2 regions of the Colwellia sp. Arc7-D genome follow, and region 2 is predicted to be linked to the other one. Evidence: predicted binding sites of a transcription regulator. Region 2 holds the regulator's gene; the other holds the start of a gene.
The links. Region 2 encodes FNR, which switches genes on or off when oxygen is low (the NO sensors DNR and NnrR bind a similar motif). Its sites were predicted from a motif close to TTGATCTAGATCAA; they were not measured.
Positions count from the first base shown of each region.

Region 1: clpB (ATP-dependent chaperone ClpB) is a predicted target of FNR. The motif match lies at 7,051-7,064, and genes of this name have one in related genera.

Region 1 is NZ_CP028924.1:2,917,331-2,925,756, reverse strand. It holds gene DBO93_RS12695 (PilC/PilY family type IV pilus protein) at 1-501, shown strand, start outside; gene DBO93_RS19120 (type IV pilin protein) at 501-908, shown strand; gene DBO93_RS12685 (TapY2 family type IVa secretion system protein) at 910-1,233, shown strand; gene DBO93_RS12680 (GspH/FimT family protein) at 1,320-1,913, opposite strand; gene DBO93_RS12675 (GspH/FimT family pseudopilin) at 2,193-2,759, opposite strand; gene nadE (ammonia-dependent NAD(+) synthetase) at 2,839-3,672, opposite strand; gene glnB (nitrogen regulatory protein P-II) at 3,861-4,199, shown strand; gene DBO93_RS12660 (outer membrane protein assembly factor BamD) at 4,298-5,062, opposite strand; gene rluD (23S rRNA pseudouridine(1911/1915/1917) synthase RluD) at 5,215-6,192, shown strand; gene pgeF (peptidoglycan editing factor PgeF) at 6,182-7,015, shown strand; gene clpB (ATP-dependent chaperone ClpB) at 7,162-8,426, shown strand, end outside.
Region 2 is NZ_CP028924.1:1,406,003-1,414,428, forward strand. It holds gene DBO93_RS06120 (hypothetical protein) at 52-840, shown strand; gene DBO93_RS06125 (glucosaminidase domain-containing protein) at 908-1,756, shown strand; gene ttcA (tRNA 2-thiocytidine(32) synthetase TtcA) at 1,969-2,901, opposite strand; gene DBO93_RS06135 (SGNH/GDSL hydrolase family protein) at 2,988-3,617, opposite strand; gene uspE (universal stress protein UspE) at 3,949-4,881, opposite strand; gene fnr (fumarate/nitrate reduction transcriptional regulator Fnr) at 5,085-5,804, opposite strand; gene DBO93_RS06150 (sulfite exporter TauE/SafE family protein) at 5,849-6,511, opposite strand; gene ccoS (cbb3-type cytochrome oxidase assembly protein CcoS) at 6,501-6,749, opposite strand; gene DBO93_RS06160 (heavy metal translocating P-type ATPase) at 6,746-8,426, opposite strand, start outside.

The sequences.
Region 1 (8,426 bases), 1.5 Mb from region 2:
GGTCAAACTCTGACTACTCAAGCGCGAGAAACATTAGCTATTGCAGTGAGTAAAAAGTCTGGTTGGTATATCGAACTAGAAGGCTCAGGTGAAAAGAGTACGGCAGAAGCCATTGTTATCAATGGTGTCGCTTTTTTTACAACATTTATTCCACCTAATTTAGATCCTAATATTGTGCGATGTGAGCAGCCTAACGGTACTGGCCTGTTATACGCTGTTGATTTAGCTCTAGGTACGGCAGTATATAACTGGAAGACAAATGATGGAACTGGTGATGGTACTGGCGTTGGTGATGGTACCGGCACTGTTGAAGGTCCGCCTGCAGATGCTACAAGGAGTATAGTTATTAGTGAGCAATTTTTAGGTGCACCTACACTCATTGTGGTTCCTGATGCAGCAGGGGAAACTATAGGTAATATTATTGTTGGCCGAAAAGTTGTAAATACTCCTTTTACCCTGCAAACGATGAGAACCTACATGTATATTAAAGAGGAGCAATAATGCAAAAAGTAAAACGGATTAATGGTTTTACATTAATAGAGTTGTTAATAGCAGTTGCTATAGTTGCTATTCTAGCCGCTGTAGCATTTCCTTCTTATACTGACTTTGTCGCCCGCTCAAATCGCACAGAGGCTCAGCGAGAGTTACTAAGAATTGCTAATATGCAAGAGCAGTTCTTCGTTGATACCAGAGCATATACCTCAGATATGAATAACCTGGGGTTAGGTAACGATCCATTTATCACTGAAAATGGTTATTACAGTATAGATGCGGCCTTAGCTAATGGTGGTTTTGTACTAACGGCAACGGCACTTGAGCCGCAAAAAACTAATGACAGCAATTGCCCAACCTTATCCGTGAGTGAAACGGGGCAAAAATTACCGGCAAGCGCCTGTTGGGAGCAATAACATGAAAATGAAAATATACTTAATTACCTTAATCGTTTTAATAAATGCGAGTTTTGAAGTTTCTGCTGCTAATAAAGTGGATAAAAATTATAACGTAGATGCTAAATGCTATGTAGAACTTGCTGATGGTGAAAGAGTAATTTATTTGGCTACTGTAAAAGAAAATCAAGTTAATAAATTAGTTGATACCTTAGCGGGTAAAAAAATACCGACACCTTATGCTAAAAAGAAGCAGCAGGTTCAACTGGCATTTGAATGCGTATTACTTGAGTCAAAATTCAACTCAAGTAAAGCAAATGAATTATTTGAAAAGCAACCGAGATAAGTCGTCGATATTGTTAGTTGTTACTAAATTAATTTAGTTAACGTCGTTATTATAAATGCCCAGTAACATTACTGGGCATTTATGTATTAACTACATGAAACTGATGTGCCATTTCTATTATTGTCTTTACCATCACTATTCGTATCTGTCGTCGCATAAACGCGTCCAGACAAGGATACCTCAACACCGCGAGAAAAATCATTATTGTCTTTAGGGCAGTAACTAAAGTTGCCATTACCGCCTGATACTAATCGACCCGTCGGGGCAAATATTATAATATTTTGGCTAAACTGTAGCGTATCACCGTTGGATATTTTTCCTTTCACCTTTATTAACTCTTCATTGGCGCTAACATAATTACTGTTATTCGCTAATGTATTATCACTATTAATAAAGACACTAATTTCATTTTGCCAGTTTGTAGTACATATTGTGCCACTTAATGGGCAAATAGTGACATTTTTACCACTATTTATAGCACTATTTCTTGCGGCTAATAATAGCCGATGTATTTCGCTTACTTCATTATCGACTCTTGATTGCACCATAAACTGACCTAAACTTGGTCCTGCAATAGCGGTTAATATGCCAATAATAGCAATGCCAATAAGCAACTCGGCGATTGTGAATCCTTTAATAAACTTAGGACTTATAGATTTTTTTATAGATAACTTAGACATAACTACAGCTACAGTTAAGGTTGATGCTTTATTTATAACATTGTTACTTATGCTCAGCTAGCAAATTCTATTTAAGGAAGTGCTGTTAATCTGGGCCTGATGCTAATAATTTATACTTAAGCTTAATAAATATTATTTTCTAGTCTCTGATTTTTAGCTTCTGTTAAACAACGGCTGAATGGTTGTCATACTTGTCATAGCAGCTAAGTTTATTACTAATAATCATTAGAAAAATGTAATATATTTATCTCTTTTAGCACATAGCAAGTGTCATTAAGTTTAGTTATAACACTTAATTTTTGCACCGCTACGTCTAATGTTTTTACTGTTACTTTTATTTGCAGCACTTGCATAAGCTCTTCCAGAGGTAGCTACTACAATACCTCTGTTTTTGTCATTATGATATTCAGGGCAGTAACTAAATGTGGCGTTTTGTCCCCAACCTGATAAATGGCCAGTGGAAGCATAAGTTAAGCCAATGCGTGTTTTGCCATATTGTAATTTATCACCGGTTTTTATTGCCGCTTTATTTGCGACAATTCGTTCATTTAATTCAGGTTCAAATACTTTGTTATTATTACCGTCAGTAAATACACTTAACTCTTGATGCCATAGGTTTTTACATTTGCTTTGGCCATTTAATGGACAGAGTGTAACACTGGTGTTATGAGTTAAAGCGCTATTTCTAGTAATTAAAATCAGCCGGTGGAGGGTTGATATTTCATTGTTAACACGGGTGACAACAATGAAATTATTGAGGCTAGGTATACCAATGGAGAGTAAACTCATTAAAATCGCTAGCGCGACCATTGTTTCGATAATTGTGAATCCATTACACTTTAACATGACAACTATTCCTTTAGTTGAATAAACTTTTCAGTGCTAGGTATAGTCAAAAATATCGAGATTTTCCAAATTTAATTAACTAATTTTCATATATTGTTGGAATTGCTGTGCGCTTATGTTGAGTTTTCATGTAGATAGCGATAATTTTTTCTTCTACTAATTTATCCGTGTTTTTACCTTCTAAAAAGTCATCTAACTGATCATAACTTAGGCCTAAGGCATCTTCATCTTTTTTACTGGGGGCTAACTCTTCTAAATCAGCTGTTGGTGCTTTATCAGTTAATTGGCTAGGAGCGCCTAAAGTGCTAGCAATTTGTTTGACTTGACGTTTGGATAGTCCAAATAATGGTGCCAAGTCACAAGCCCCGTCTCCCCACTTGGTAAAAAAGCCTGTAATATTTTCTGCCGAGTGATCTGTACCTAATACTAAGCCACCCAATATACCTGCAATATGATATTGCATTACCATGCGAGAGCGTGCTTTAACATTTCCTTTAGAAAAGTCTATTTGAGCGGCAGATGCTGAGAGCAGTTCTGCATTTTGAAGAGCATTAATGGTCTCATTATGAATACCTTCAGTACCAGCCAAGATATTAGTGGTTAAACTATGTGTAGGCTTTATAAACTCAAGAGCCAACTGTGCGTCATCTTCATCTGCTTGGATATCAAAGGGAAGTCTTACAGCAATAAATTGATAAGTATTCGGGCTTTCACTGTTTAAAGCGTCAACAGCGAGTTGAGCTAAACGGCCACAAGTAGAAGAATCAACACCACCACTTATACCTAAAACTAGTGATTTAAGGCCTGATTGAACTAGCTTGTTTTTGATAAAATCTACTCGACGTTCAATTTCAAACGTTGGATTAATTTCAGGTAATACTTTCATTTCATTGATTATTGCCTGGGTGCCCATAATATTTCCTTTTGGTGAGAAGTAGATTATAAATTTTAAGCTGCTTAAATGCCGCAATTAAGGCAGTGTAGCAAAGTCTTACTTCGATTAGAACTTTTGCACTATAGCTGTACAATTACTTGATATTATGTAGATAATGATAATTATCAAAATGCTCCGATGCGTAAATCAACTTATAGGCTAGAAAGATGAAAAAAATAGAAGCGATAATTAAACCATTTAAAATGGATGATGTACGTGAAGCACTTGGCGAAATTGGTGTTACGGGTATGACCGTGTCTGAAGTTAAAGGCTTTGGACGTCAAAAAGGGCATACCGAGCTTTATCGCGGCGCCGAATACATGGTGGATTTTTTACCGAAAGTAAAGCTCGAGATTGTGGTGAAAAAAGAAAATGTTGAACGCTGTGTAAATACTATTTTAGAAACTGCGCAGACGGGTAAAATTGGCGATGGTAAAATTTTTATAACCGATGTAGAACGCGTAATACGTATTCGTACTGGAGAAGAAGACGAAGAGGCTATTTAAGTTTATTAATTCCCCCAAAAAAAATACCAGCAATTGCTGGTATTTTTTTTGGGGTTATTGATGTCTATGCAACAATATTTAACCTAGAGCTGAGACTTTTATCTAGAAACTAAAGGGTTATTTGGGTAGTTTGCAGCTAATACTTGTTTAGCATTAACTTGCAAATCATTTAAGCCCAGCTTTTCGTAACAGACAATCATAATCTCTAATGCTTCTTCTGTTTCTGCGCTAGGAGAAAAGTATTCAACAATATATTTTCCACGGTTAGCTGATGAAACATACGCTTCACGCTTCAAGTAATAACGTGCAACAGATAATTCATACTTCGCTAATCGTGATTTAATTGCGATCATGCGTTGACGTGAGTCAGCAGCATATTTACTGTTAGGGTATTTCTCTAATAATATCTTTAAATCTTTAAATGCATCGCGAGCTGCTGAAGGATCACGGTCTGAACGGTCAATACCTGCCAGATTTTGGAATAAATTTTCTTGAGTAGCAACATTGATTAACGCACGCATATAGTAAACGTAGTCTATGTTTGCATGTGAAGGGTTAAGTCTTAAGAATCTATCTGTTAAGGCTAGACCTTGCGCAGCATTACCACTTTTATAATAAGCATAAATTAAATCTAATTGTACCTGATGAGAGATAGGACCATAAGGAAATCGAGAATCTATCGCCGATAATATTTGTATAGCCTTTTGATATAATCCATTGTCAAGTGATTGTCTAGCATCAGAAAATAATGCTTGAGCAGACTTGTCCGGCACCTTTTTTATATCTTTTTCGTTTGTGCCCGAGCAACCAGTTATTGCTAACACGAGTGCAAGGCACATTATTTTTATTGTCACTTTTTCCATAGACTTCAATATCACTACTTTGTTTTAGTTAAAATAAATATCTTCCTCGCTATAATTACTTAATGTAATTGCTTTAGCAAAGAGGTAAAATAAGCACTGGCATTCTAACCTAGCAATCCTGCCTTGCACAGTGCTAATTAATAGAGAGTTTAATGGCTGAGATAATTCAACACCGGGACACGGTTCCCGAATCATGCTTAGGTAAACGTTTCGACCAGACTTTGGCCGAAATGTTCCCTGATTATTCACGATCACGTTTAAAAGAATGGATTTTAGCCGGTCATGTTACGGTTGACGACGTTGTAGTCGATGTACCCCGCGAAAAAATGTTCGGTGGTGAGCTTGTTGCCATCAATACAGAAGTTGAATCGGAAGTGCGTTTTAAAGCGCAAGATTTACCACTAAATATTGTCTACGAAGATGACGATATTTTAGTGATCAACAAACCTGCTGGCTTTGTTGTGCACCCTGGTGCGGGTAACCCAGATGGTACAGTGCTTAACGCCTTACTTCATCATTGCCCTCAACTAGATGTTGTGCCACGTGCCGGTATTGTTCATCGTTTGGATAAAGACACAACCGGCCTAATGGTCGTAGCAAAAACTATTGCTGCTCAAACCAACTTGGTTGAATCACTTCAAGCGCGTGAAATTACTCGTGAATATGAAGCTATTGCCAGTGGTATTATGACCGCTGGTGGTTTAGTTGATGAGCCGATTGGCCGTCATTCTACAAAGCGTACACATATGGCAGTAACCTTTTCAGGCCGTCCTTCGGTGACGCATTACCGTGTAATGGAAAAATTCAGGTTACACACACGTTTACGTTTGCGTTTGGAAACTGGGCGCACACATCAAATACGCGTGCATATGGCACATATAACGCACCCACTTGTGGGTGACCCTGTGTATGGTGGTCGACCTCGTCCACCTAAAAATGCATCAGAAGAATTACGTGAAATGTTACGTCAATTCAAGCGTCAGGCCCTGCATGCTGCAATGTTATCTTTGTATCATCCGATATCGGGCGTGCAAATGACATGGCATGCTGATGTACCTGATGATATGGTCGCGTTAGCTGAAATGTTACGTACAGACACAAAAAATAATCTTGTCGATAGTGACTTTTAACGCTTCAGACAATATACAGTATATTAAATGGCCAACAGAACGCGTGTTGGCCTTTACTACCAACCGATTACCAACTCAAAAGAAACTGCTGCCTAGTAAAGCAGAGTCTTCATCGCCCATAGTCACAAATGAATATGAAGCTTCGACAACTTTGACACCAGAGTTTGATGCTTTTAATTTGGGTGATCATGTTGGTGACTGTCCTGATCTAGTTATTCAAAACAGAAAGCTACTTTTAAAGTACCTACCTTCTGAAACTAAAATTCAATGGTTAACTCAAGTTCATGGTAATAAAGTAGCTAAAGTTGAACATCATGATAATAACCCGATTGTAGCTGATGCAGCGATAACTCGCAGCCAAGGAATTGCTTTAGCAATTATGACTGCAGACTGCTTACCTATTTTATTATCAAACAGGGATGGCAGCGAAATTGCCGCAATTCATGCTGGTTGGCGACCTTTAGCTGCAAACATTATTGAGGAAACCATTACATTAATGCAAAGCTCAGTAAATGACATTGTAGTGTGGATGGGACCTTGTATTGGGGAACAGGTTTTTGAAGTTGGACAAGAAGTAAAACAAGCTTTCTGTCAGGTTTCCACACAGTTCGAGCAAGCTTTTAAACTTATAAAATCGCTCGATGACGATCCAATAAAATATTTAGCAAATTTACACTTGATTGCTCAATTGCAACTTTTGAATTTAGGTGTAAAAAATATTACTACATTGAATGAATGTACTCATACCTTGCGTGATAAGTACTATTCTTATCGCCGGGATGGCCAGACCGGGAGAATGGGCAGCATCATAGTTATAAAATAAATTGTTTAATTTCAAGCTCCCTAATATTCCATTAATTGATCTTCATCAAAGTTTTAGTTTCCCAATGCTTGAAAATACGTCTAAGTGTCCTTATAACATAGTTAACTATACTGTAAGCCCAGTAACATGGCATTAGGAGAACGTTAATGCGTTTAGATCGATTTACACAAACATTTCAAGTAGCAATATCTGATGCACAATCTATAGCATTAGGTAAAGATCACCAATTTATAGAGCCTATCCATTTAATGCTTGCGTTATTAAACCAAAACGCGAGTAGTATTATTCCACTTTTAAAAAGTGCGGGTATAAATGTTCGAACGCTCAGAACACAAGTTGAAGCTGCTATTGATGAATTAGCACAAGTGTCTGGTACCGGTGGCGAAGTACAATTGTCATCGGCGATGGGTAATATTTTAAACCTTTGTGACAAGTTTGCACAAAAGCACGGCGATAAGTTTATTTCTTCAGAAATATTCATGCTGGCAGCGTTACAAGACAAAGGTAAACTTGGACAGATCCTTAAAGGTTTAGGGGCGAGTGAGCAACGCTTGCAAGACGCAATTGTCCACATTCGTGGTGGTAAAAATGTTGACGATGTTAATGCCGAAGAAGTACGCCAAGCGCTCGATAAATATACCGTAGATTTAACCGAGCGAGCAGAGCAAGGTAAATTAGATCCAGTTATAGGTCGAGATGATGAAATCAGACGAACTATTCAAGTATTGCAACGACGCACAAAAAATAACCCGGTACTCATTGGTCAACCTGGTGTTGGTAAAACCGCTATTGTTGAAGGGTTAGCTCAACGTATTGTTGATCACGAAGTGCCTGAAGGTATTCGAAACAAGCGAGTCTTATCACTCGATATGGGCGCGCTTGTTGCTGGTGCTAAATATCGTGGTGAATTTGAAGAGCGCCTTAAAGCTGTACTTAGCGAACTAAACCAGCTTGAAGGGCAGGTCATACTATTTATTGATGAATTGCATACTATGGTCGGCGCTGGAAAAAGTGACGGAGCTATGGATGCAGGAAATATGTTAAAACCTGCGCTAGCAAGAGGGGATTTACATTGTGTTGGTGCTACTACCTTAGATGAGTATCGTCAATATATTGAAAAAGATGCGGCTTTAGAGCGTCGTTTTCAAAAAGTACTGGTTGATGAACCTAGTGTAGAAGATACGATTGCCATTTTACGTGGTCTTAAAGAACGTTATGAGTTACATCATAATGTTGAAATAACCGATCCTGCTATTGTTGCCGCTGCAACATTATCACATCGGTATGTAAGCGACCGTCAGCTGCCTGATAAAGCGATTGATCTGATCGACGAAGCCGCGTCGAGTATTCGTATGCAAATGGATTCAAAGCCTGAGAATTTAGATAGATTAGAGCGACGTTTAATTCAGCT
Region 2 (8,426 bases):
AATTCAGATAAATAAGCGTTTTTATGCGCTTTCTCATTAGGTATATTTTTTGTGGAAAAACTTCCTGTTGTAAAAGTTGGTGGTAGTGTTGAAGAAGCCGTTAAAGGCGAATATTCACTTGATGTAGCGGCTATATTGAAAGAAGGGTGGCAATTAACCTTAAAGTCGCGCATGTCGATTAATTTAGGGCTATTAACTTGTTTAATCATAGGGATGGTCGTTTCAATTTTGGTCAGCAGCCAGCTTGGTGGCATTGAAGTAGCCATTCAAGACCAACAATCAGCCACGTTACTTAATATTATCGTTACACTAGTGGTATACCCCTTTATTGTCGGTGTTGAAATGATGGGCGTTTTCCATTCAGTTGGTCTAAAAACTCAACCTAAATTGATTTTTGGCTTTTTAAAGCGTGGTAGCTGGGTTGCGGTTAGTGCTTTGCTTACCTCGACTTTAGTTACTATAGGTTTAACATTATTCTATTTACCGGGTATATTTTTAGCTGTAGCCCTGTCATTAGTTCTCCCTTTAGTGGTAGAAAAGAAAATGTCACCGATAAAAGCGATTTCGGTCAGCATTCAAGCTACTCGCTTTCAATGGTTTAAAATATTTTCACTTTACTTGATTTTAGCGTTAGCAGTTTTGGTTGCTGCTTTACCTGTTGCCGCTACTAGTGCTTCAGAATTAGGCTTTATTGCAATCGCATTTTTCCTTTTCTGTTTGGCTTATTTAGCGCCGCTTTTTTACAATGTAAAAGGAATTTTATATCGGGAAATATTTGGTTTGCAAATGCAAGCTAATACCGAACAAGGTAATACAATAAATGACACATTTTCTGCTTAATGAATAAAGTTTGGTAAGATTTATACAATGCTTAGCACTTATCAATATTGCGTAAGGAATCATGATTTTGAGAAAAATTAATAAGCAAAATATTTTCGGCTTTATATTTTTAGCCCTATTAGTTATTGGTTTAGTCGCGCCATTCACTTTTTTAAAGGTAGAAGAAGCTAGTGAAACCGTTGAACAGACAGTATCTAAAAAAACGTTTAAAAAAGTGGCTAAAAAGATAGAACAGCCGCTTCACGACGTTAACTTACCAAACTTTGCCAAAATTCGAGATGTAAAAGAGAAAAAACGAAAATTTTTTGCTTTTATTAAACCAGCGGTAGCGGCTGAAAATAAAAAGATACTTGCTAAGCGTGTTGAAGTAGAACGCTTAATTGAGCAGCTGACCTTAGAGCAACCTTTTAGTCTCGAAGATGAAGCGTTAGTTGCAAAGTTAATTACGCAATATAAAGTCAGTAAAAAATTCTCACTGTTAAAACAGCTCTATGAATTACAGCTTAAAGTAGACGTTATTCCGCAAGCACTTGTTTTAGTGCAAGCGGCAAATGAGTCAGCTTGGGGGACATCTCGGTTCGCTCGAATAGGTTTGAATTTTTTCGGTGTTTGGTGTTATAGCGAGGGCTGTGGCATGGTGCCAAGTAGTCGTAATTCAGGTGCGGATCATGAAGTAGCTGCTTACAGTTCTGTAAAACAAGGCGTTGAGCGCTATTTACATAACATTAATACGCATCGCGCTTATAACGTATTTAGGCTTATTCGAGGCCAATTACGGGATCAAAACCAACCTTTGGCACCAGAAATATTAGCGACAGGCTTAACCGCTTACTCTGAACGTGGTGCAGATTATGTCTTAGAACTCACTGAGATGATCAGACATAATCGACCATACTTTGATCTTGCAAATAAATAATCTTTAGTGGCTCTGCCGTTCTAAGTCAACACTAGGCTGAACGGCAAAACTGCAAAATAATCTACTCTAAACCTAAACCTAAACCTAAACCTAAACCTAAACCTGAAAAATTCGCCAACATTGAACCGCTAGCCAATAATAAGCCCAGTAAAACGTTACACTTTATAAGCTAACGTTAAATAGAGTTTACTCATTGAAAAATTTCAATAATATTATTTTATCTCTGTTACTTTCAATAAATCGGCTTGATGAATGTTAACAGCGTTACTTTCAGGCGCAGCTTGTACAAATGTCTCTTGATCAAAAGCGGTATCACCACCATCAATAATTCCAGAGTTTGCGTTAATACCTTTAAAGTCAAAAAGTTCGCTGTCACATAAATGTGAAGGCACTACATTTTTAATCGCCGTAAACATAGACTCAATACGCCCTGGGTGATTTTTATCCCAATCTTGTAGCATTGCCTTAATGTTCTGACGCTGTAAGTTAGGTTGTGAACCACATAAGTTACAAGGAATAATAGGGAATTGCTTTAGGGCAGCATACTGAATAAGTTCTTGCTCTTTACAAAATGCTAATGGGCGAATAACCACGTGCTCGCCATTGTCAGAAACAAGTTTTGCGGGCATTGATTTGAGCTTGCCACCGTAAAACATATTGAGCATCAATGTTTCGACCATGTCGTCGCGATGATGACCAAGTGCAACTTTAGTTGCTCCTAATGCTTTAGCCGCTTTATACAACAATGCTCGGCGTAAACGAGAGCATAAGCTACATGTAGTTTTGCCTTCAGGAATTTTTTCTTTAACAATGGCGTAAGTGTCTTCTTCAACAATTTGGTAAGCGACACCTATCGACTCAAGGTAATTTGGTAAAATATGCTCTGGAAAACCGGGTTGTTTTTGATCAAGGTTAACGGCAATTAAGTCAAAGTGAATAGGAGCAGATTCTTTTAAGCGCATTAATATTTCGAGCATGGCATAACTATCTTTGCCACCAGAAACACACACCATAATTTTATCGCCGTCTTCAATCATATTGTATTGGGCAATCGCTTGGCCAACATGACGTCGTAAGCGTTTTTCAAGCTTTTCTAATTGTGTGTTTTGGCTTGGAGATAAGGCCGATTTTAAAACTGCGCTCATAATAAATTCCTAGTAAATATTGCCGCGTAGTATAGCCGAAGTAACTACATGAACAAAGTTGAACTTAGTGAATTTATTTATCTATTTTAAGTTGATAGTTTTAATGCCGTCGCGGCTTGTTCTGCCCAAACACCATAAGCAAGTGCTGACGGGTGAAAGCCATCTTGAGCTAAATATTCAGACGTAAAAGGTATGTCAATTGTTAGGACGCAACATTGGCTATAATTTGCTGTGGTTTGCATCATTAAGGTATTTAGTCTTTTTGCGCGTACTCCTAGCCACCATCTTAATGGTTGCATAATGCCGGTAAATAAATGCATCGGAGGAAGTGCTGTCAACAACACTTTTGGAGTACCAAATTTGGTGCTACATAAGCTTACAATAGCCTCTATATTACTAACCCAGAGACTTTCTTTTGTGAGGCCTGTTACATCATTTACACCAATAGATACCAAAATAAAGTCAAACGTTTGTGTTTCTAACTTTTCAATTTCATTGATTAACTGTGTTGAAGTTAGGCCCGTACTCGCTACTAATTGCCAGTTTACTTGATTGTTAATAGCAAGGTTGTTTGATAACTGGCCTGACAATGCATTTTTTTGTTCGTGTGTACCAACACCTGCTGTAGCCGAATCACCAATTATCAATAAACTAATTGGACTGCCATTACCTGTAGAGCCTGAGCGTTCACCTAATGCTTCTGGGAGTTTTATCATGCTAAAACGCACCCATATCGCTTGTAAAAGTAATAAGGGCAGGAGTATCACCGTGCTAATGTAATAAGGTATAAGTCTAAGCGGTTGTTTTATCTTCAATGATAAAGTCCTGATGATGATCTATAAATGATATGTATAGCGTAATAAATATTTGAAGACAAACTTATAACAATTGTGAAGAGAAGATCGTTGGAAATTAGCTTGAGTAATTACCTGTAATTTATTGTAGTTAAGCTAGGGAGAAGTTTTAGCGTTTTATTAAAGCGTCACCTTAATAATATTTCTATCAATCAGTGACGCTCTTTTAGCTGTATTTTACGTAATAAAGATTTTATTTAACGTCCAAGGGTGAAACGTAACCCTCAGGCTTTAACGCAAGTACATCACAGTTTAGTCTATCAATTACATGTTCTGCTGTATTGCCAATTAGCGCTGCAGATAAACCTGTACGTCCAATGGTGCCTAAAATAACCAGTTCTGCGTCTAAGGCTTCGGCGACACTTTGTATAATATCTTCAGGTAAGCCTTCTTTAATATGAGTGTATTCTTTAGTAATATTAAACGCAGTTGCATGTTCTAACATCGCTTCTTCATGATGTTTTAACATGGCGAGGTTGTAATCATTGGCATCAAACTCTGGAATTTCTATCGCAATATTTACCGGCGTACCAGGGAAAGAATTAACCAAATGTAGGTTTGCTTTCATAACTTTAGCTAGCTGTTTTGCTTCTGCCGTAATTTTATCATTAAGCGCTTTATGCTCTTCTTCTTCGCTGCCAATATTCAATGCAGCAACAATATTGCCATTTTCTGGCCATAAATGCTCTTTCACTAGCAAAACAGGGCAGGGACATTTGCGTAAAATGTGCCAATCAGTAGGGGTAAATATTACTGATTTAAATTTGTCGTGTTGATGTGTGCCTTTAATGACTATGTCGTAATCATGATCAATAACTTGTGCAATTATTTGCTCGAAAGGACGATTATGCCAGATAACTTTACAATCAATGGTGATATCAGTTACATCGAGTTCAGCAAGTAAAGACTGCAACCATTGAGTACGATCATTTATAACAGATTTACACATTGCTTCACGCTCGTCGCCTGAAAGCATAGTGGTCATCTCATAAGAAAAGTCATATATGGTCAAAAATGCGGTAATACTTGCGCCAGTTTTTCGCGCTAATTCTAATGCTCGTTTTACCGCTTTTTGATCTTCTGTTGTGGGGTCAACAATAGCGAGTATTTTTTGATACTTTTCCATAGCTAATTCCTTATCTTTGCCTGTGGGTATTAGGCCAAACTAAACAGTTAATTTATTTACTTTATATAATAACAATAACTTATTTTGTAATAATAATAGTTGTTTTAAATCAAATTATTATCTTTTATATAAGCTATTTTATATTAATCATAGCGTTAAACTGTTGAATAAGAAAGTATGAAAAAGGGCTGATAAAATTTATCTTAAAGTCCAGCACACTCATTTAATTTTTCAATATTTACAATGGTAATCAGTTTGCCATTAACAGCAATTAAACCATTTTTATCAAAGCGATTAAGGAGTCGGCTTATTGTTTCAACCGTTAAACCAATATAGTTACCAATATCGCTGCGCGTCATAGATAAGCGAAATTCAGAGGCTGATAAACCACGGGCATTATATCGACTGCTTAAGGTACTAAAAAACGTGGCTAGGCGTTGCTCTGCATTTTTACGATTAAGCAACATTAGCATTTCATGGTCTTCACGAATTTCAGTGCTCATCATGCGCAAAATCTGTTTTTTTAACTTAGGCATGCTGTTAGATAAATGATCGAGTGTATTATAAGGAATTTCACAAACCATTGAGGTTTCCAATGCTTTAGCAAAACTTGGGTGCTCTGCATTAGCAATGGCATCAAAGCCAAGTAAATCACCTGCTAAATGAAAACCGGTAATTTGTTCTTCGCCTTGTTTGTTGATGGTATAGGTTTTGAATGTGCCTGAACGAATCGCGTAAAGCGCCTGCATAGGCTGACCATCATTAAAAATCTGCTCTCCTTTTTGAATAGGGAGCTTACGATCAATAATGTTATCTAGAGTCTCTAGCTCTTGATTATTAAGCGAAAATGGCAAGCATAACTCACTAATGCTACAGTTTTGACAGTGAATATGTTGCTGATCGGTACACGATTTATTATTCATAACAGCCTATAAAAACTTCCATGCTGAACACCATATTAGATGCGTTAGCTATATGCTATTAGTATAGAGTAAATGCCGTATGAAATCACCAAAATGGCGGCTAGTTTTCTAAAAACGGGCTGAGTTAATAAAGACTTCACACTGAAAGTGCCGAGTGATACTGACAGCAGCGCAGGTAAAGTACCAAGACCAAAGAAAAACATGATCAAAGCGCCATTTAAAACATCGGCGCTTGCTAATGACCACGTTAACGTAGAATAAACTAAGCCACAGGGTAACCAGCCCCAAAGTGCTCCTAACGCCAATGCACTCTGTATGTTTTTAATGGGCATGAATTTTTTAGTATAAGGTGAGATGTAGCGCCAAATGTTTTTACCTAAATACTCTATGCGGCTTAACCACATTAACCATTGTCCTAGATACAAACCTAGTAGAATTAGAAACACACCTGCAATCGTTTTTAAAATAATAACAGGAAAACCAATGTTTTTAGCCGCCATTGAACTGGTGAATGCTACCAAGGCGCCAATTAAGCTGTAAGACGCGATTCGGCCAAAATTATAGGCAAATATAATCGCCATTTTTTTATGGCGAGCATGGTCAGATATGGTCGTGGTTAACATGGTGCTAATACCGCCACACATTACAATACAATGGCCAGAGCCTAGTAAACCAATTACAAATGCGGAAAAAAAATCAAGCGTCATGAGATGATTTTGCTGCTTGTTTTGGTTGCTCGTCGCTTTCGCTTAATTCACTGTCTTTTAATTTACTATTGTTGTTTTTATTGCGACTGATATTGTCATTTTCATCATCAAATAAAATGCTCATACCCTGTTTTTCTAAATCATCAAATTGCTCAGTTTTTACTGCCCAAAAAAACAGATATATGCCAATAGAGGTGAGTAATACAGCAATGGGAATTAATACGTAGATTATGCTCATTTTTTTAGCAGCCTTAATGAATTTGTTACGACTAATATTGAGCTGGCCGACATGCCAATTACTGCCATGTAAGGCGCTATATGCCCTGTTACGGCTAATGGCAATACAACGGCATTGTATCCAAAAGCCCAAAGGTAATTTTGCTTTATAACGCGCGTTGTTCGAATGGCAACCTCTCGCAATGTTTGTACGCCTTTAAGCTTATTGTTTAATAATATGACATCTGCGCCATTTTTAGCAATATCAGTACCACTGCCCATGGCAATCGATAAATGAGCGGCGCCTAATACTGGGCTGTCGTTTACCCCATCGCCTACCATAGCAACAGTATTCGAAGCTTGTTGATGCTTTATGGCGTTAACTTTATCTTGCGCTGACAAGTTTGCTTGCACATTACTTAGTTGCAATATTGATTGTAATTTATTGCAGCCTTGGAGGTGATCGCCGGATAACATGCTCGTTTCAATACTTTGTTGATGTAGAAAATCAATTAAAGGCTTCGCGTCATCACGTAAGCCATCATGCAAATAAAATTCAGCGATTAATGTTTCATCTTGCATTAGTACGCACTGAGCACTAAAACATGCCTGTTTGTCATCGTTTAATAACCACGAACTTTTGCCGATACGATAGTGCTGGTGATTTACTTCACCTGAGATACCCGCGCCGGGAGCCACAACAACTTGGGTAGTTGTTTGGTTAAAATCACGAAATGGTCTAAAGGCTTTTGCTAACAGATGAGCTGAGTGTGCCTCTAGCGCCGCGGCAATAGCAAGCACCTGTTGTTTACCTTCTGACGTACTATCAGTTGAGTAATCACCATAAGTTTTTACTTCAACAATCGTGAACTCACCTGTAGTTAATGTGCCTGTTTTATCAAAAGATATCGCATCGACTTCAGGCATGGTTTCAAGCACATGAGCTGATTTAATCATGATACCTTCACGATTTAGATTCGTTGTTGCACAGGTAAGCGCCGTTGGTGTTGCTAACGCCAATGCGCAAGGGCAAGTTACAACGAGAACAGATAAAGTAATCCAAAAGGCTTCTTCAGGGGCGTGTTGTAGCCAATATATTGCCGTGGCAATTGAAACCATTAAGATAAGTGCAACAAAGTATTGGGCAATTTTATCTGACAATTTCGCCAACTTTGGCTTATGGCTTTGAGCATTTTCACTCAAGCGAATTAATTGGCTTAAAAAAGACTCTTGGTTGTTATGTTTAACTTTTGCGGTTAGGTTTCCATCGCCATTAATGGTACCTGCAAATATAGCGTCTAATGCTTTTTTCTGTAAGGGCAGTTGTTCACCTGACAACATTGCTTCGTTTATTTGGCTCGTTCCGGTAATTATTTCACTATCTGCGGGGATAGTTTCCCCTGGCTTTATTAAAATAATGTCATCAGCTTTTAAGTAATTCGCGGAAATAAATTGTTCAATACCGTGTTCAACTTTCGTTGCGGTCATTGGCATTAATTTTAATAGATTTGCAGAAACATCAGCGGCGCGACTACGGGCTCTAAATTCAAGAAATTTACCAATAAGCAGTAAAAAGGTAAACATAGAAACAGATTCGAAATACACCTCGCCTTGCTGAGTAAATGTTGCCCAGCAACTCGCCATAAAGGCCAATAAAATAGCAATAGATACTGGCACATCCATTGAGAGTTGACGTGCT